One region of the Nonomuraea sp. NPDC049400 genome, then DNA from elsewhere that is predicted to be linked to it. Evidence: predicted binding sites of a transcription regulator. Region 1 holds the regulator's gene; each other region holds the start of a gene.
What was found. The regulator HrcA, encoded in region 1, represses chaperone genes, less so after heat shock. The targets are predictions, from matches to a motif close to TTGGCACTCTCNNNNNGAGAGTGCCAA.

Region 1 (6,639 bases):
CGTCGCCATCCATGGTGCCTGGCGTAGGCTGCGTGACCCCGACAAAGCACTGGCCTACCTCCGTCAATCCGTCGTCAACCGGTCCCGTTCCGTGCTGCGTCACCGCGCGGTCGTGGAGAAGTACGCTCCCAAGGGTCTGCCGGACGCCCCGAGCGCCGAGAACGGCGCGATCGGCGAGCTGGAACGCTCCGCCGTCATCGAGGCGTTACGCGCCCTGCCCACCCGTCAGAGAGAAGCACTGGTTCTGCGGTACTACGGTGATCTGTCCGAAGCTGAGATCGCCCACGCGATGGGCATCAGCAAGGGCGCGGTCAAGAGCCACACCGCACGTGGCATGGCCGCACTGCGATCCGTTCTGGAGAAAATGTCATGACCCAGCCCCCCGACGAGCACGGCGACATCCTGCGCCGTGCGCTCCGCGCGGAGGCGGACGCGGTCGTGCCCTCGCCGGACGGACTGGAGATCATCCGCGCCCGCATCGAGCGGCGCGGCGTCCGTAATCTGTTCTGGTGGCGAGCGGGCGCGGCCGCCGCCAGCGCCGTCCTGGTGGCGGGCACGATCGTGATGGCCGTTCCGCAGCTGCGCACGCAGATCATCAACTCGCAACCTGTCGAGAACCAGACCTCCAGACTCCCGTCCAACTCCTCCACCACCCGTTCCCAGGAGCCGCCGCCCAGCGAGCCGCCCCAGGACCAGCACCCCGTCGTGGTCCCCGAGGTCTCCAAGAGCCCGTCGCCCCGGCCCACGAAGAGGGCCGAGTCGACCAGCAGGCCGTCGCCGACCCCGACTCCGACCCCGACCCCGACCGCCTGCCCGACGCCGCAGAGCGAGCAGGCCGACCCGCCATCCGATTGCCCCACAGCCTCGCCGACGCCGCCACCGCCGTCGCCGTCGGTGGAGGAGACCCTGCAGCCCACGTCATGCCCGGTCGACGAGTGCCCGCCCGATGACGTCACCGACACCCCCACCGACGTGACCAGCCCGTTGGTGGACGCCTCCCACACGACGCCCTGAACGGGCTCTACCAGCGTCCGGTACGCGCGAGCAGCACCGAGGCCGCCGCCACCCCCGCCGTGGACGTACGCAGCACCGTGGGGCCCAGCAGCACCGGCACCGCCTTCGCCGCCCGGAACCCGGCCAGCTCCTGCTCCGAGACGCCTCCCTCGGGCCCCACGACCACCACGATGTCGCCCGACGCGGGCAGCGCCACGCCGGACAGCGGCTCGGCCGCCTCCTCGTGCAGCACCAGGCCCAGCGCCGCGCCCGCCAGCAGCTTCTCGACCTGCGCGGCGGTGGCGGGCTCGGTCACTTCAGGCAGGTGGAACCTGCGGGCCTGCTTGCCCGCCTCGCGAGCGGTGGAGCGCCAGCGGTGCAGCCCCTTGGCGACCTTGTCGCCCTTCCACTGGGTGATGCTGCGCGAGGCCGCCCAGGGGACGATGACGTCGACGCCCGCCTCGGTCATCATCTCGACCGCGAGCTCGCCCCTGTCGCCCTTGGGCAGCCCCTGGACGACGACCAGCCGCGGCTCGGGCGGCTCGACCTCGTAGCGGCGCAGCACGTCGAGCCTGAGTGAGTCTTTCAGCGCCTCGCGCACGACGCACTCGGCGACCGAGCCGGCGCCGTCGGTCAGATCGACCCGCTCGCCGGCCCGCAGGCGTCGCACGGAGGCCGCGTGCCGCCCCTCCGGGCCGGCGAGCGTCAGCTCGGGCCCGTCCAGCTCCTGGGACAGGAACACCGGGACGGTCACGTCACCTGCCGTTGAAGGCGTCGCGCAGCCGGGAGAAGAAGCCCTGCTGGCCGGGGGCGAACTTGCCCGGCGGCCGCTCCTCGCCCCGCTGCTTGGCCAGCTCGCGCAGGAGCTCCTCCTGCGCCGGGTCGAGCCGGGTCGGGGTCTCGACGTTGACGTGGATCAGCAGGTCGCCGCGGCCGGACTCGTTGAGCCGCTGCACGCCCCGCCCGAACATGGTGATGACCTGGCCCGCCTGCGTGCCGGGGCGGACGTCGATCTCCTCCGCGCCGTCGAGCGTCTCCACGGTCAGGATGGTGCCGAGCGCGGCGGCCGTCATCGGGATCTGCACGGTGCAGTGGAGGTCGTCACCACGCCGCTCGAAGATCTCGTGAGCCCGCTCGACGATCTCCAGGAACAGGTCTCCGGGCGGGCCGCCGCCGGGGCCGATCTCGCCCTCGCCGGCGAGCTGGATGTGGGTGCCGTCCTCGACGCCCGCGGGGATGCGGACCTTGATCGTACGGCGGGTGCGCACCCGGCCGTCGCCGGAGCACTCCTGGCACGGATGGCGGATGATGGTGCCGAACCCGCCACACTGCGGGCACGGCCGCGAGGTCATGACCTGGCCCAGGAACGAGCGGGTGACCTGGGAGATCTCGCCGCGCCCGCTGCACATGTCGCAGGTGTCGGGATGCGTGCCGGCCGCCGCGCCCGCCCCGTGGCAGACCTCGCAGAGCACGGCCGTGTCCACGACGAGCTCGCGCGTGGTGCCGAACGCCGTCTCGCGCAGGTCCAGCTCGACCCGGATGGTGGCGTTGCGCCCCCTGCGGGCGCGCGAGCGCGGCCCCCTGGCGCCGCCCGCGGTGCCGAAGAAGGCATCCATGATGTCGCTGAACGGGAAGCCCGCTCCGAAGCCGCCGGCGGCCGCCCCTGCTCCCGCGCCGCCGAAGGGGTCGCCACCCAGGTCGTACATCTGGCGCTTGTTAGGGTCGGACAGCACCTCGTAGGCCTGCGTGATCTCCTTGAACCGCTCCTGGGTCTCAGGATCGGGGTTCACGTCGGGATGCAGCTCGCGGGCCAGGCGGCGGTACGCCTTCTTGATCTCGTCCTGACTGGCGTCACGGCGCACCCCGAGGGTGGCGTAGTAGTCGCTGTTTGCCACTTATCGACCTCTTATGATGCAGCCAGGATCTGGCTGACGTAGCGTGCCACCGCGCGCACGGCGCCCATCGTAACCGGGTAGTCCATCCTCGTCGGTCCCAGCACGCCGAGCCGGGCCAGTTGCTTGTCGCCAGAACCGTATCCGGTCGCGACAATGGACGTCCCTCGCAGGTAGGGGTTTTCGGAGCCGATGCGCACGGTGAGCGCGGACGGTGTGTCTGTGGAGGTCTCGCCCAGCAGCCGCATGAGAACGACCTGCTCCTCCAGGGCCTCGAGCACGTCACGCAGGCCGGTCGTGAAGTCGGCGCCCGCCAGGTTGGCCGCGCCGGCGAACACGATCTTCTCGTCGTGCCGCTCGACCAGCGTCTCAAGCAGCACCGACAGGATCGTGGCCACCGCGGGCCGGTCTTCGACGGGCAGCCGCTCGGGAAGGTCGGCGACCAGCTCGGGCACGGTGCTCAGGCCGCAGCCGTCGAGGCAGGCGTTGAGCACCGCGCGCAGATGGGCGATGCGGGTTTCCTCCACCACTTCGGGCAGCTCGATCACGCGCTGCTCGACGCGGCCGGTGTTGGTGATCAGCACGAGCATGACCCGACGGTCGCTCAGCGGCACCAGCTCGACGTGCCGGACCGTCGAACGCGTCAGCGTCGGGTATTGCACGACCGCCACCTGCCTGGTCAGCTGCGCGAGCAGCCGGACCGTGCGGGTGACCACGTCGTCGAGATCGACCGCGCCCGCGAGGAACGTCTCAATGGCCCTGCGCTCGGCCGCCGACAGGGGCTTGACCTGCGAGAGCCGGTCGACGAACAGCCGGTAGCCCTTGTCCGTCGGCACGCGGCCCGCGCTGGTGTGCGGCTGGGTGATGTAACCCTCCTCCTCCAGCGCGGCCATGTCGTTCCTGACCGTCGCCGGGGAGACCTTCAAGTTGTGGCGCTCGGCGAGCGCCTTGGAGCCCACCGGTTCGTTGGTGGACACGTAGTCTTCGACAATGGCGCGTAGCACCGCCAGCTTCCGATCGTCGAGCACGTGCTCACCTCCTGCCTCTGACATCTGAGGAGCACAACCATCTAGCACTCTGTGTTCCTGAGTGCCAAGTGTACGGCTCTCGCCCACAAGGTGCGATAACACCAGGTCGCAAGCTGGCTCCTAGCTTCTTACAAGGGGCAAGTACCACACTTGCCGACATGAGCGACAATTCCCCGCCTCCGCCGTACGGCCCGCAACCCGGCTCCCAGCCGGGCCACGGCCCTCAGCCCGGGCCCCAGCCGGGCTACGGCCCCCAGCCCGGGTCCCAGCCGGGTTATGGGCAGCCTCCGCCGCAGTACGGGCCTCCGCCTCAGCACGGGGCGCCACCGCAGTACGGCCCGCCTGCCCAATTCGGCCCACCTCCTCAGTACGGACAATACGGCCAACAACCCCAATTTCCCCCTCGAATCGACTCGAAAGCCATCAAGCCGCCCCTGTGGTGGATCGGGCTCTCCTGGGCGATCTTCGTCGTGTGCGCGATCGCCGGCGTCGTCCTGTTCGCCACGGGCATCGTGAGCAGCGTGAACGACCTCGCCCCGACCAGGACGTTCGCGTCCGGCGAAAGCGTGACGCTGCCGATCGACCCGGCGAACAAGCCCGCGATCTACCTCTCCAGCGACACGACCGTCCACTACGAGTGCCAGATCTCCGGCCAGGCCAAGCTCGCCAAGACCAAGGGCACGCAGAAGGTCACGTCCGGAGCCGTCACCTGGGAGCAGCTCCTCGTGATCAACGCCCCGTCCAAGGGCGACTACCAGCTGATCTGCGCCACCCAGGAGCAGGCAGACGTGCGTTTCGGCGTGGGCCGTGAGCTGGCCTCGGCCACGGGCGGCATCGCCGGCGGGGTGGCCGCGCTCCTCCTGGTCCCGGGCGCTGGGCTGCTCGTGGCCGTCATCGGCACCGTCGTCGTCCTGGTACGCCGTAGTGGCGCGCGTAAGCGCCTTGCGGTCAGCGGGTGATTTGCTACGGTCCCCGTGTGTACGAGGGCGATGTGCTGGCGGGGAATTGGCGGCGACCGGGGAAGGGCAAGATCCCCAAAGTGCCCGCCGAGCTGGACCTCGTCGTGGAGGACGCCGACAGCGGCTTCTGCGGCGCGGTGGTGGCCTGCGACAAGGAGGCCGTGACGCTCGAAGACCGGTTCGGCAGGCGCCGGCTGTTCCCGCTCGCGCCCGCCGCGTTCCTGCTGGAGGGCAAGCCCGTGACGCTGGTACGCCCGACGGCGGCCCCCGCGGGCCCCAGGCGCAGCGCGTCGGGTTCCATCGCCGTGGAGGGGCTGCGGGCGAGGGTCGCCAAGGAGAGCCGGATCTATGTGGAGGGCGTGCACGACGCCGCCCTGGTCGAGAAGATCTGGGGTCATGACCTGCGGGTCGAGGGGGTCGTGGTCGAATACCTGGAGGGCGTGGACCACCTGCCGGACATCGTGGCGGAGTTCGGCCCGGAGCCGGGGCGCCGGCTGGGGGTGCTGGTGGACCATCTCGTCCCCGGGTCCAAGGAGAGCAGGATCGCGGCCGAGATCACCTCGCCGGACGTGCTCGTCGTGGGGCATCCGTTCATCGACATCTGGCAGGCGGTCAAGCCGTCCGTGCTGCGCATTCCCGCCTGGCCCGCCGTGCCGCGCGGGGTGCCGTGGAAAGAGGGCGTGATCGCCGCCCTGGGCTGGCGCATGGAGCCCGCGGAGGCATGGCGGCGGATCCTCGGCGCCGTCTCCACGTACGCAGACCTGGAGCCGGAACTGCTCGGCCGGGTCGAGGAACTGATCGACTTCGTTACGGAGGCATCATGAGCCAGGACCCACCGCAGCCGGCGCCGGACGACGACGCCACCCGCTTCGTCCCACCGTCGGACATCCCGCCCAGCCAGGGCTCCGGTCCCCAGCAACCGGGCTACGGACAGCAGCCCGCCTCAGAGCCGGGGTACGGCCAGCAGCCCGGGTACGGCCAGCAACCCGGCTCCCAGCCCGCCTACGGCCAGCCAGCTTATGGACAACCGGGGCAGCCCGGTTACGGACAGCAGCCCCCGAGCTACGGGCAGCTTGGTTACGGCCAGCAGCCCCCGAGTTACGACCAGCCCGGCTATGGCCAACCTGGTTACGGGCAGCCTGGTTACGGGCAGCAGCCTCCGAGCTACGGGCAGCCCGGCTACGGGCAGCCCGGCTACGGCCAGCCTGGTTACGGCCAGGCCGGCTATGGGCAGCAGCCGCCGAGCTACGGCCCTCCCCCGCCCGGTTACGGCCCCGCGCCGGGGCAGCCCGGCTACGGGTACGCCGCGCCCCCTGGAGAGCCGTACGTCCCCGGCAGGTTCGGCCCCCGCCCGGGCACCGACGACACCACCATGGCGATGCTCTCGCACCTGCTCGGCCTGCTGGTCTCCTGGATCGGGCCGCTGATCATCTACCTGATGAAGAAGGACGAGTCCCCCTACGTCAGGGATCAGGCGGCGGAGGCGCTGAACTTCCAGATCACGATGTTCATCGGCTACGTGATCGCCTTCATCCTGTCGTTCATCTTCATCGGCGTGCTCCTGCTGCCGGTCATCTGGATCCTGTCCCTGATCTTCCACATCCAGGGCGCAATGGCCACCAACCGGGGCGAGAGGTACCGCTACCCGTTCTCCATCCGCATGATCACCTAGACCAGCAGATCCCTGATGAGGGCGTCGGCCAGCAGCCGTCCCTGGAGCGTGAGCACCATCAGGCCCGACCTGAACGGCCCGGGCTCCAGCAGCCC
Region 2 (6,639 bases), on a different contig from region 1:
TCCATCGGCGTCATCGTCCCGGACGCGCTGATCAGCGACGTCTCCCGCGCGCTGGCCGAGCTGCCCCACGCCGTGCTGGACCCAGACTCCACCGAGGAGCACCGCCTCCTCATCGTCCCCGCGACCCTGGCCAAGGGCCTGGAGTACGACCACGTCATCGTCGTGGAGCCCGCGGACATCGTCGCGGCCGAGCCCCGAGGCCTGGCCAGGCTCTACGTCGTGCTGACCCGAGCGGTGACGTCACTCACGGTCCTGCACGACAAGCCCTTGCCCGCCGAGCTGACGGCCTAGGCACGGCGACAGGCGGATCACCTGACCGGCGGCGGACACGGCCGCTTCTAGGATGGCTGGGCAAGCAGCTCTCAACCTAGGAGGATGCCGTGCCGGCACCGCTTCCACACGAATACCTGCCGTCGGTCCCCGCGCTCGTGGTCGAGAGCGACGACATCCGGGACGGCGAGCGGCTGAGCGACCTCCACGTCTTCAACGACTGGGGCATGACGGGCCAGAACCAGTCGCCCCACCTCCGCTGGTCGGGCGCGCCTGCCGAGACCCGCGGCTACGCCGTCACCTGCTACGACCCCGACGCCCCCACGGGCAGCGGCTTCTGGCACTGGGTGCTGTTCGACCTCCCGGCCTCCGTGACCGAGCTGCCCGGTGGCGCGGGCACCGGCCCCGAGTTCAAGGGCCTGCCCGCCGGGGCGACCCACGCCCGCAACGACTACGGCAAGAAGGAGTACGGCGGCGCGGCCCCGCCTCCGGGCGTCCCGCACCGCTACGTCTTCACGGTCCACGCTCTGGGGGTCGACAAGCTGGGCGTGGACAGCGACGCCAGCCCGGCGGTGGTCGGCTTCAACATCACCGCCAACACCCTGGCCCGCGGCCACATCGTCCCCGTCTACGGCGTATGACCAGCGGATCTGTCCTGGAACGCACAAGGGCGGCCCGGGAAACCCCGGGCCGCCCTTCGTTCGAACGGCGAGAAGAGACCTAGAAGTCCATGTCGCCGCCGCCCGGCATGGCCGGAGCGGCAGGGGTCTTCTCGGGCTTCTCGGCGATGACGGCCTCGGTGGTGAGGAAGAGCGCCGCGATGGAAGCGGCGTTCTGCAGCGCCGAGCGCGTCACCTTGGCCGGGTCGAGGATGCCCGCCTCGAACATGTTGACGTACTCGCCCGAAGCGGCGTTCAGGCCCTCACCCGGGGTGAGGTTGCGAACGCGCTCCACCACGACGCCGCCCTCGAGACCGGCGTTGACCGCGATCTGCTTCAGCGGCTCCTCCAGGGCCTTGCGCACGATCGCCGCGCCCGTGGCCTCGTCACCGTTGAGCTCCAGCTTGTCGAACGCCTTGGCGCCGGCCTGCAGCAGCGCCACGCCACCGCCGGGCACGATGCCCTCCTCGACGGCCGCCTTCGCGTTGCGGACGGCGTCCTCGATGCGGTGCTTGCGCTCCTTCAGCTCGACCTCGGTCGCCGCGCCGGCCTTGATGACCGCCACGCCACCGGCCAGCTTGGCCAGGCGCTCCTGCAGCTTCTCACGGTCGTAGTCGGAGTCGGTGCGCTCGATCTCGGCGCGGATCTCGTTGACCCGTCCGGCGATCTGCTCGGCGTCACCGGCGCCGTCGACGATCGTGGTCTCGTCCTTGGTCACCACGACCTTACGGGCGCGGCCCAGCAGGTCGAGGGTGGCGTTCTCGAGCTTGAGACCGACCTCCTCGGCGATGACCTGGCCACCGGTGAGGATGGCGATGTCGTTCAGCATGGCCTTGCGGCGGTCGCCGAAGCCCGGAGCCTTGACGGCCACGGAGCGGAACAGGCCGCGGATCTTGTTGACGACCAGGGTCGCCAGGGCCTCGCCCTCGATGTCCTCGGCGATGATCAGCAGCGGCTTGCCCGACTGGACGACCTTGTCGAGCAGCGGCAGCAGGTCCTTGTTGGCCGAGACCTTGCTGTTGACGATCAGGATGTACGGGTCCTCGAGCACGGCCTCCATGCGGTCCGAGTCGGTGACGAAGTACATCGACGTCATGCCCTTGTCGAAGCGCATGCCCTCGGTGAGCTCGAGCTCGAGGCCGAAGGTGTTGCTCTCCTCGACGGTGATGACGCCTTCCTTGCCGACCTTGTCCATCGCCTCGGCGATGAGCGAGCCGATCTCGGGGTCGGCGGCGGAGATGGAGGCGGTGGAGGCGATCTGCTCCTTGGTCTCCACGTCCTTGGCCAGCTTGGAGAGCTCCTCGCTGACGCGCTCGACGGCGGCCTCGATGCCCTTCTTCAGGGCCATCGGGTTGGCGCCGGCGGCGACGTTGCGCAGACCCTCACGCACCAGCGCCTGGGCGAGCACGGTGGCGGTCGTGGTGCCGTCGCCCGCGACGTCGTCGGTCTTCTTGGCGACTTCCTTGACCAGCTCGGCGCCGATCTTCTCCCAAGGGTCCTCGAGCTCGATCTCCTTGGCGATGGACACACCGTCGTTGGTGATCGTGGGAGCGCCCCACTTCTTCTCCAGCACGACGTTGCGGCCCTTGGGACCCAAGGTCACCTTGACGGCGTCGGCGAGCTGGTTCATACCGCGCTCGAGACCGCGCCGGGCGTCCTCGTCAAACGCGATCATCTTGGCTGCCATAAGGCTAGACCTCCCAGATGCAGGGTGGCTTGTCGTGGACCGAGCCGACGCCCGCGACGGCATGGGTCAGCGTCTCCTTCGGCAGACCCCATCGTCCCGATCCGAATCGCTGGCACTCTGATGTATCGAGTGCCAACGAACTGTTTAGCACTCTACCCTGCCGAGTGCAAGCGAGAACCCTCCTACCGGGTGTTTCCTCCCAGGTCACTTGCGAGGGAGCTGCCGTCGCCTGGAGGAGCGGCGGGAGCGTAGCGACCAGAGCGGGGGAAGGCGACGGCATCGAGGGCGACCGAGCCCGCCTCACGGAGTGAGGCCATAAGCAGGGAGCTGCCGTCGCCTGGAGGAGCGGCGGGAGCGTAGCGACCAGAGCGGGGGAAGGCGACGGCATCGAGAGCGACCGAGCCCGCCTCCACGGAGTGGAGGCCATCAGCAGGGAGCGGCGGAGTACGGCGAGCCAGCCCCATGCGGCTCGCCGCACCCGAGTCGACGAAAGAGAGGTGGCAGGTTCGCCCGGACTGCGCTGCCGCGCGATCCTGCCGGTGCATACCAGTGGGGCGCGTCAGACCGCGCGAACGGCCTCTGCCTGGGGACCCTTCTGGCCCTGCGTGATCTCGAACTCGACGCGCTGCCCCTGTTCGAGAGCTCTGTACCCGTCCATCAGTATCGCTGAGTAATGGACGAATACATCCTTACCACCGTCTACCGCGATGAAGCCGTAGCCCTTGTCCGCGTTGAACCACTTGACGGTGCCCTGCGCCACTTCCGACTCCTCTTACTGGGCCCACAGATCTCGCCCATTCCTCCGCGAGACCCGTAATCGCCTGACTTAAGGGAAAATCAGCCAGACGATCGCCCTCGACCATACCTGTGGCACGGGGTTTGGCAACAGAGTCAATCCACAAATAACGCATTTCTCCGGATGGCCGGTCGTTCATACGCGCATTTGGCCTGGAAAAGCAGAAGGCGCCCACTAGGGGCGCCTTCATCCGAGACTGTGATCCATGGCACTCAGCCGCCGGCGACCGCCGGGATGATAGAGATCTGAGTGCCCTCAGGTGCTGGAGTGTCGAGCCCGTCGGCGAAACGGACGTCCTCTTCCCCAACGTAAACGTTGACGAAACGACGAATCTTGCCCGATTCATCCAGAATTCTCGCGCCGATCCCCGGGTAGTCGGAGTCGAGCTTGGCGAGGACGTCACGAAGAGTCGCGCCTTCGCCACTGACTTCCGCGTTGCCCCCGGTGTACGTGCGCAGAATGGTGGGAATCCGCACAGTAACGCTCATGGTTAAACTCGCCTTTCCTGGTTGTCAGACAGCCGCGCGGAACGCGTCGAGGGAGGGCCGGATCACGGCCGTGGGCTTGGCGTCGTCGCTGATCGCGTCGAGCGTCTTGAGTCCGTCGCCGGTGTTGAGCACCACGGTCTCGGCCTCGGGATCGAGCCGACCACTCTCGGCCAGCTTCTTCAGCACGCCCACGGTCACCCCGCCCGCGGTCTCGGCGAAGACGCCCTCGGTCGAGGCCAGCAGCTTGATCGCGGCCACGATCTCGGCGTCGGAGACGTCCTCGACGGCCCCTCCGGTGCGCCGGGCGATGTCCAGCACGTAAGGCCCGTCGGCCGGGTTGCCGATGGCCAGCGACTTGGCGATGGTGTCGGGCTTGACCGGCTGCACGACGTCGTGCCCCGCCTTGTACGCGGTGGAGACCGGCGAGCACCCGGCCGCCTGCGCCCCGAAGATCTTGTACGGCGTGTCCTCGACCAGGCCGAGCTGCACCAGCTCGCGGAAGCCCTTGTCAATCTTGGTGAGCTGCGAACCCGAGGCGATGGGGATGACGATCTGCTGGGGCAGCCGCCAGCCGAGCTGCTCGGCGATCTCGTACGCGAGCGTCTTGGAGCCCTCGGCGTAGTACGGCCGCAGGTTGACGTTGACGAATCCCCACTTGTCGCCGAGCGGGTCGCCGATCAGCTCGGAGCAGAACCGGTTGACCTCGTCATACGTGCCGGTGATCCCGATGAGCTTGCCGCCGAACACCCGGGCCATGGCGATCTTCGCCGCTTCGAGGTCGGCCGGGATGAACACGCACGCCTCGAGCCCTGCCCGCGCCGCCGCGGCGGTGACCGCACCCGCGAGATTGCCGGTGGAGGAGCAGGAAAGCGTGTGGAAGCCGAAGTTACGCGCCGCCTCGACGGCGATGGCGACCACGCGGTCCTTGAATGAATGAGTGGGGTTGCCGGAGTCGTCCTTCACGTACAGGGACTTGAGACCGAGCTTGCGCCCGAGGTTTCCGGCCTTGACCAGTTTGGTCCAACCCGGGTTCATGTTGGGTTTACTGGCGACGTCCACAGGAACCGGGAGCAAGGACCGGTAACGCCAGATGTTGGCGGGACCCGACTCGATGTCCGCACGGGTCACGGTGCCGAAGGAATAGGCCGCCTCGAGCGGCCCGAAACACTCCAGGCACGCGAAGCTGGGACCGAGGGGGTAACGCGTGCCGCATTCGCGGCAGGACAGAGCGACTGCAGGACCAAAGTCGAGCGACATGAAGCGAGGCCTTCCCTCATCTTCGCCTGCGGCCACCTTGACCGCAGACCGGAATTGGCACCTTGTCCCGGTCGGCCTCGCCAGGTCGCGAGCCTCAAGCCGGGAGGGTTGCCGGGGCTTCGCAGGGCCGGTCCCTCCACCCCTCTGGATGAGCAATATTCAGTTGTTGAAATGGACTCTACCTGCCCAGGGGCCCTAAATGGGCACTCGTCTCAGCAGGTGAGATGCGGCGTCTCAACGATAGTCGTCGCCCAGCACTCCCTGCACGTATTTGCGCGCCTGGTGAATGCGCGACTTGGCGGTGCCGAGCGGGATGCCGAGCTGCTCGGCGACTTCGTTGTAGTCGAGCTGGACGATGTCGCGCAGCACCAGCGCCTGCGCCAGGTCGGGCTTGTCGGCCTCCAGCGCCTCCATGGCGTCGAGCAGGTCGAGCCGCGAGCCGGCGATCACGCTCACCCGCCGCACGTCGGGCTTCTGCACGGGCAGCTCGTCGGAGCTCTGCTCGGCCGCCCTGCGCTTGAGCGACCTGTACGTGGTGCGCGCGCAGTTGGCCGTCACGATGTGGAGCCAGGTGCTGAACCTCGCCCTGCCCTCGAACCGCCCGATGTTGCGCGCCACGGCCAGCAACGTGTCCTGCGAGGCCTCCTCGGCGTCCTGGTGGTAGGGCAGGATCCGGGCGCAGTGACGCATCACATCGGGCTCGATCCGCGCCAGAAGCTCGCCAAGTGCGCGATGATCTCCTCCAGCGGCGGAGCGGGCGAGTTCCTCGGTTAGCTCATCAAGCGCCATAGCTGGGATCCTATGGGCGAAGGGAGCTCAGATGAACAGCGTCCTGGTGGCCTCCAACAGAGGACCGGTCTCGTTCACCGTCTCCGACGACGGCGAGCTGACCATGAAGCGCGGTGGCGGCGGTCTGGTGTCGGGGCTGTCCGGGGTGGCCAAGAAGGACGGCGTCCTGTGGGTGTGCGCGGCGCTGTCCGACGGCGACCGCAGCGCCGTCCGCCTGGCGCCCGGCGGCAGGATCGACCAGGCCGGCTACGACACGGGCCCGCTGCGCATGCTGGACATTCCGCCCGCCACCTTCCACCGGGCCTACAACGCGGTGGCCAACTCCACCCTGTGGTTCGTCAACCACCTGCTCTACGACATCCCCAACTCGCCCAACTTCGGCACGAGGTTCGAGCGGGAGTGGGAGTCGTACCGCGACTACAACGGCGCGTTCGCGCTGGCGCTGGCCGAGGAGGCCGGCCACGGCGCCCGTGTGATGGTGCAGGACTACCATCTGACGCTGACCCCGGCGATGCTCCGCGCCGAGCGGCCCGATCTGCGCATCGCGCACTTCAGCCACACCCCGTGGGCGCCCCCCGAGTACTTCTCGCTGCTGCCCGACGAAGTGGCCGGAGAGGTCCTGGAAGGCATCCTGGGCGCCGATCACGCCGGGTTCCTCACCGACCGGTGGGCGCAGGCGTTCATGGACTGCTG
Region 3 (6,639 bases), on a different contig from region 1:
GCGGTAGCGGAACACGCATGCAACCGCTCACGCTGGCCACGTCGAAGCAGTTGTTGCCGGTTTATGACAAGCCGATGATCTATTATCCCCTGGCCACGCTCATGCTGGCCGGCGTCCGGGACATCCTGGTCATCTCCACGCCCGCGTCGTTGCCGGACATCCAACGTCTCTTCGGCGACGGCTCACGCCTGGGCTTGTCGCTCAGTTACCGGGCACAAGCAGAGCCCCGAGGCATCGCCGACGCCTACATCCTGGGAGCCTCACATGTGGCGGGAGAACGCTCCGCGCTCATCCTGGGCGACAACTTCTTCCACGGCTCGGGGTTCCGCAGCCTGCTCCGGAGAGGCTGGGAGATTCTCGACGGATGCACGCTGTTCAGCTATCCCGTCACCGATCCCGAGCGTTACGCGGTTTGCGAGTTGGACGAGCACGGCAACCTGGTCGCCATCGAGGAGAAACCGGCGCGACCCCTGTCCAAAAATGCTGTCACCGGATTGTACTTCTATGATTCCGACGTCACGGAGATCGCCCGGCTCCTGCAACCTTCGGAGCGTGGGGAGCTGGAGATCACCGATATCAACCAGACGTACCTCAAAGAAGGCCGGGCGAAGGTGATCGAACTGGGCAGGGGTTTCACGTGGCTGGACACGGGGACCCATCAGTCATTGCTGGAGGCGAGTGAATACGTCCGTATGCTGGAAAACAGGCAGGGCGTCCGGGTGGCCTGCATCGAGGAAATCGCGTTGCGAATGAATCTGATCGACGCCGACGCCTGTTATCGGCTGGGCGCGGAGATGAGTAATTCAGAGTACGGAAAATACGTCATGAGCATCGCCGGCTCTTTCACCTGAGGCGGCACTTTCGCCTGAGGCCGCACTTTCCCTGAGGGCACTTTCGCCTGAGGCGAAGCTGGCCGTCCGTCCGTCCGGACAAGCGCTCCGTCCGGCGCCGTTACACCGGCGCCGGACCCCAGCTGCCCGGGCCACCGCCCGGATGCCGTCATGTCCCAGCACCCGGGCGTCGGCCCCGTCAGCAACCTCCGCCACCGCTCGTTCGAGCCCTCAGTCCTTGGACCGGCTCGGGCGCAGGAGGGCCTCGGCCAGGGCCAGCATGGTCTCCTCCAGGGCGCCCAGGCGCTTGGTGAGGTCGTCGGTCGCGGGCTGCACGATGCCGGTGACCGTCTCGGCCAGCTGGTCGCGGTCGGGGCGGGACGTGACGAGCTCCGTGAGGGCGTTCGTGGCGGCGGCGAGGCGTTCTGCCTGGTCTCCCGTGTGCGTCTGGAGCAGCTCGCCCTGGGTGGCCAGGGTGGTGGGGAGCTGTCCCACGCGCTCGCTGACGGCCTCGATGCGGTCGTCCACGGACTCCAGGTGGGCGCCGGCCTGCTCGGCGCGGGCGGCCAGGCCGTTCATGTGCGTGTCGAGCCCGTTGAAGCGGGTGTCGATGCTGTCGAAGCGGCTGCTCAGGTGCTCCTCGGCCTCGATCAGGCGCTCGTCGATGGCGTCGATCTGGGTGTCGAGCTTGTTGAAGCGGCCCTCGTTGCGGGTGGCCGTGTCGTTGAGGCGCTGGTCGGTCGTCGCCATGCGCTCGTCGAGCGAGGCGAAGCGGGCGTCGATGCGTACGTCGAGCGCGTCGAACCTGTCGTCGTGGCGGCCCAGATGGCCGTCCATCGTGCCCAGCCGCTTGTCGACCCCGCTGAGCTGGCTGTCCACGGATGTGAGCCGCTTGTCGACGCCGCCCATCCTGCCGTCGATCCCGTCGAGCCTGGTGTCGATGTCGGCCAGGCACTCGTCGGCGGACTCCAGCCGGCTGTCGAACCCGGTGAGCCTGGAGTCGAGGCCCATGAGCTTGCCCTCCACCCGGTCGAGCCGGGAGTCCACGCCGCTGAGCCTGGCGCTCAGGCGCTGCTCGCTCTCGCCGAGCTGCACGGCGAGGTGCTGGTCGGCCTCGTCGAGCCTGGTGGTGAGCCGCAGCTCGACGTCGGACAGGAGGCTGGAGAGCTGGTCGTCGGACTCCTTGAGGCGGCTGGCGAGCCGCTCGTCCGCCTCGACGAGGCTGGTGGCCAGGCGCTGGTCGGTCTCGTCCATCCGGGTGGTGAGGCGCTGGTCGGTCTGGTCGAGCCGCGCGGTGAGCCGCTGGTCGGTCTCGCCGAGTCTCTTGCTGAGGCGCTGGTCCGTTTCATCGAGCCGCGTGCTGAGGCGCTGGTCCGTTTCATCGAGCCGCGTGCTGAGGTGCTGGTCGGTCTCGTCGAGCCGCGTGGTGAGGCGCTGGTCACTCTCGTCGAGCCGCGTGCTCAGGCGCTGGTCGCTCTCGTCCAGGCGGGTGGCGAGATGCTGGTCCTGCTCGTCCAGCCGGGCCGTCAGCTGCTCCGACAGGTCGCCGACCACGACCTCGACCCGGTCCGTACGGGTGGTCAGCTCGGCCATCGACTTGTCGAGCCGGGTGAAGCGGCTGGCGGCGGCCTCCATGCTGGTGTTGAGAGTGGCCAGCTTGGCGGCGAAGTCGGACATTCCCTTCGTGATGCCATCGGTGGTGTCGAGCACCGATTGCAGGCGGTTGAGGGCTTCCTCCACGCTGTCGCCCACCGTGCCCAGGTCTGCCCACAGGCTCGGCAACTCGCTCACCGGGGCGACGCGGGCGTCCACGTGGCCCACTCTCTCCCCGACGGCGTCCACGTGGTCGCGCACCGCCTCCACGTGCTGGGCCAGCCCCTCGGCCCACATCGGCGGCTTGGAGGTGATGTCGTCGAGCCGCCCGCTGACCGCATGCAGCGTGCCGCTGAGGCCGCCGAGCTCGCGCTCGCGCACCTCACGCAGGAGCCACTCCATGCCTTCGAGTCGCTGGCGGATCTCGTCCAGCACTGCCCCCTGAGTGCGCTGCTCGTACACATGATCCTGCGCGGCACGCGCGAGCAGATCCCGCATCCTCTCGGAGATGCCGGATTGGCCTCCTGCCTGGAGAAGGGTGGTGTGGTTGGAATGGTCCACCGAAAGCTCCTTTGGCTCGCCGACGATCTGCCGCGCAGCGGTGGGGATAGGTCCGATTTGCAGATGAAAGAGCGAGAACGCGGTTAACCGCATCAGGGGGAGAACTCCCGCCCGCCCACCTTAGTCCTTCGATCAAGGTCCGGAAGCCGCGAATTGAAAGATCGTTGTTAACGGACGAATGCCCGGTTTATGCAGGTAGGCCGGTGTCGCAGATGATGACCGATGGCTTGTCGAGGATCCTGGTAAGGATGATTACCGCGGATTTTTCGCCGTTCAGTCGTAGGTCGGACCTGAGGCGCTCGATGTCGACGGCGGAGCCGCGCTTCTTGATGGTGACATTGCCGATTTTCCGCTCGCGGAGCAACGCGCGCAGCTTTTTCAGCGAGAACGGGAGGACGTCGGATATTTCGTATCTGGTCGCCCAGGGGGTGTCGATCGCATCGTCACCGGTGATGTATGCGATCAACGGGTCGGGCAGGCGTCCGCCCACGATCTCGCACACCTCGCCCACGAGGTGCGCCCGGATGGCCGCGCCGTCCGGCTCGTACACGTACCTGCCGATCGGGCCGACCGGGGCCTCGGCTCCCGTGGCGGTCAACGTGTGCCCGCCGGGCAGCAGGGTGGCGCGCCGCGCCGCCCCCTGGAGGCCGGTCCAGAGCGCGGCCTCCTTGACCTCGCCCTTGTACGAGACCCACTCGGCCTCGGCGCCGCCCGGGATGAACTCGTACGGGATGCCGGGGGCGACCTTGACGCACGCGCGGGCGGCCCTGGAGACCAGGTCGAGCACCACCGGCCAGGGCGGGGAGTAGGCCATGGGGTCGAACGTCCTGCCCCTGCTCGTCCGCCTGGCCGGGTCGGCGAACAGCACGTCGTGGTCCTCCGGCCTGACCTCGGCCGCGTCCGCCACGGACACCGTCACCCGGTCGCCCAGCCCGAGCGCCTCGGCGTTGGCCCTGGCCACGGCGGCGGTCAGCGGGTCGGTGTCCACAGCGGTCACGGTGCAGCCGGCGCGGGCCAGCGCGAGGAAGTCGCCGCCGATGCCGCAGCAGGCGTCCACCACGCGGGGCGGACTCGGCTGTGACCCGGTCAGGCGGCGGGCGCGGTGCTCGGCGACCTCCACCCGGGTGGACTGCTCCAGCCCGTGCGGTGTGAAGTACATCCGCTCCGCGTCCGCGCCGAACTTGGCCTTGGCGCGCTCCCTCAGCCCTGCCTGGGTCAGCGCGGCGGAGGTGAGGGCGGCGTCGTACGTCCTGCGAAGCTTTGTGGCGGCCGCGACCGGATCGGCGCCCACCAGCCCCCCGGCCTCCGACAGGGCTCGCTGCCCGCGCGGGGTCAGCAGCTCGTTGAAGGCGTCGAGGTCCACATAACCTGACGTTAGCGCCACGCCCGGGCAGGTCGAGCCGAGGACGTACTGTGGAGTGGGCAGTCGGAGGTCTGATCGCTCTCAGCAGACGCGTTCGTGTTGACTGTCAAGCCCCTCTTGCATATGTTTCCTGTTGGCACTCTCCCCTTGAGAGTGCCAACGTGCGACGAGGCAGGTCTGACACCCGCGACGGCAGGCCCAGCTGGTCGCCTCTTCTAGATCATTCAAATCTGAAGGGGAGGTCCGATCGTGACGACCGCCACTAAGGTTCCCGTTAAGCCGCTCGGCGACCGCATCGTGGTTCAGCCGCTTGAGGCTGAGCAGACGACCGCTTCCGGCCTGGTCATCCCAGACACCGCCAAGGAGAAGCCGCAGGAGGGCAGGGTCCTCGCGGTGGGCCCGGGCAACTGGGACGAGGACGGCGACAAGCGGATTCCGCTCGACGTCTCTGAGGGCGACATCGTCCTCTACAGCAAGTACGGCGGTACCGAGGTCAAGTACGGCGGCGAGGAGTACCTCGTGCTCTCCGCCCGCGACGTTCTCGCGATCATCGAGAAGTAAGCCGGATGTGTCGGGCCCCGGGCGCTCTTCAGGGCGGCCGGGGCTTTCGACGCTAGGAGAGGACTTTCAGCAATGGCGAAGATCCTGGAGTTCGACGAGGGCGCCCGCCGCGCGCTCGAGCGCGGTGTGAACGCCCTCGCGGACGCCGTGAAGGTAACCCTCGGCCCGCGTGGCCGCAACGTCGTCATCGACAAGAAGTTCGGTGCGCCGACGATCACGAACGACGGTGTGACCATCGCTCGTGAGATCGAGCTGGAGGAGCGCTACGAAAACCTCGGCGCCCAGCTCGCCAAGGAAGTTGCCACCAAGACCAACGACATCGCGGGTGACGGCACCACCACCGCGACCGTCCTGGCCCAGGCCATGGTCCGAGAGGGCCTGCGCAACGTGGCCGCCGGCGCCTCGCCGCTGTCGCTCAAGCGCGGCATCGACAAGGCCGCCAGGGAGATCAGCGACAAGCTGCTCGCCAGCGCCCGCCCGGTCGAGGACAAGAAGGAGATCGCAAACGTCGCCACGATCTCCGCTCAGGACGCCCAGATCGGCGACCTGATCGCCGAGGCGTTCGACAAGGTGGGCAAGGACGGTGTGCTCACCGTCGAAGAGTCCAACGCCATGGGCATGGAGCTCGAGTTCACCGAGGGCATGCAGTTCGACAAGGGCTACGTGTCCCAGTACATGGTGACCGACCCCGAGCGGATGGAGTCCGTCCTCGAGGACGCCTACATCCTGCTCACCCAGGGCAAGATCTCCTCCATCGCGGACTTCCTGCCGCTGCTGGAGAAGATCGCCCAGACGAAGAAGCCGCTGCTCGTGGTCGCCGAGGACGTCGAGGGCGAGGCCCTGGCCGTCCTGGTCACCAACAAGATCCGCGGCACCTTCACCTCCGTGGCCGTCAAGGCCCCGGGCTTCGGCGACCGCCGCAAGGCGATGCTGCAGGACATGGCCATCCTCACCGGCGGCCAGGTCGTCAGCGAGGAGGTCGGCCTCAAGCTGGAGCACGTCGGTCTCGAGGTGCTCGGCCAGGCCCGCCGCGTCGTCGTCACGAAGGACAACACGACCATCGTCGACGGCGCCGGTGACCAGGCGGCCATCGAGGACCGCGTCAAGGAGATCAGGCTCGCCATCGAGCAGTCCGACTCCGACTGGGACCGCGAGAAGCTGCAGGAGCGCCTCGCCAAGCTCGCCGGCGGTGTGTGCGTGCTGCGCGTCGGCGCCGCCACCGAGGTGGAGCTGAAGGAGAAGAAGCACCGCCTCGAGGACGCGATCTCCGCGACGCGCGCCGCGATCGAGGAGGGCATCGTCTCCGGCGGTGGCTCCGCGCTGATCCACGTCTCCAAGAGTCTCGACGACCTCGGCCTGTCGGGCGACGAGGCCACGGGTGTCGGCGTCGTCCGCCGCGCCCTGGTGGAGCCGGCCCGCTGGATCGCCGAGAACGCCGGTCTCGAGGGCTACGTGGTCACCCACAAGGTCGCCGAGCTGGAGGCCGGCCACGGCCTCAACGCCGCGACCGGCGAGTACGGCGACCTGATCGCGCAGGGTGTCATCGACCCGGTGAAGGTCACGCGCTCCGCCGTCCAGAACGCGGCGTCGATCGCGGGCATGCTGCTCACGACCGAGGCGCTCGTGGTCGACAAGCCCGAGGAGGAGGCCCCGGCCGCCGGCCAGGGTCACGGTCACGGCCACGGCCACTGACTCGTCCCCCTTCGCTCGTCACGGCCCGCACCCTCAGGG

Region 2: groL (chaperonin GroEL) is a predicted target of HrcA. The motif match lies at 2,726-2,752, and genes of this name have one in related genera.
Region 3: groES (co-chaperone GroES) is a predicted target of HrcA. The motif match lies at 4,481-4,507, and genes of this name have one in related genera.

The regions. Positions count from the first base shown of each region.
Region 1 is NZ_JBITMP010000005.1:228,203-234,841, forward strand. It holds gene ACIBVN_RS09180 (SigE family RNA polymerase sigma factor) at 1-373, shown strand, start outside; gene ACIBVN_RS09185 (hypothetical protein) at 370-1,014, shown strand; gene ACIBVN_RS09190 (16S rRNA (uracil(1498)-N(3))-methyltransferase) at 1,022-1,747, opposite strand; gene dnaJ (molecular chaperone DnaJ) at 1,749-2,888, opposite strand; gene hrcA (heat-inducible transcriptional repressor HrcA) at 2,900-3,913, opposite strand; gene ACIBVN_RS09205 (hypothetical protein) at 4,072-4,872, shown strand; gene ACIBVN_RS09210 (DUF3097 domain-containing protein) at 4,890-5,696, shown strand; gene ACIBVN_RS09215 (DUF4870 domain-containing protein) at 5,693-6,544, shown strand; gene hemW (radical SAM family heme chaperone HemW) at 6,541-6,639, opposite strand, start outside.
Region 2 is NZ_JBITMP010000054.1:62,071-68,709, reverse strand. It holds gene ACIBVN_RS49455 (HelD family protein) at 1-291, shown strand, start outside; gene ACIBVN_RS49450 (YbhB/YbcL family Raf kinase inhibitor-like protein) at 381-911, shown strand; gene groL (chaperonin GroEL) at 991-2,616, opposite strand; gene ACIBVN_RS49440 (cold-shock protein) at 3,176-3,376, opposite strand; gene ACIBVN_RS49435 (MoaD/ThiS family protein) at 3,625-3,900, opposite strand; gene thrC (threonine synthase) at 3,925-5,157, opposite strand; SAM riboswitch class I at 5,171-5,312, opposite strand; gene ACIBVN_RS49425 (RNA polymerase sigma factor) at 5,392-5,946, opposite strand; gene ACIBVN_RS49420 (trehalose-6-phosphate synthase) at 5,978-6,639, shown strand, end outside.
Region 3 is NZ_JBITMP010000017.1:129,088-135,726, reverse strand. It holds gene rfbA (glucose-1-phosphate thymidylyltransferase RfbA) at 1-851, shown strand, start outside; gene ACIBVN_RS26925 (hypothetical protein) at 1,062-2,984, opposite strand; gene ACIBVN_RS26920 (methyltransferase domain-containing protein) at 3,172-4,347, opposite strand; gene groES (co-chaperone GroES) at 4,594-4,908, shown strand; gene groL (chaperonin GroEL) at 4,981-6,600, shown strand.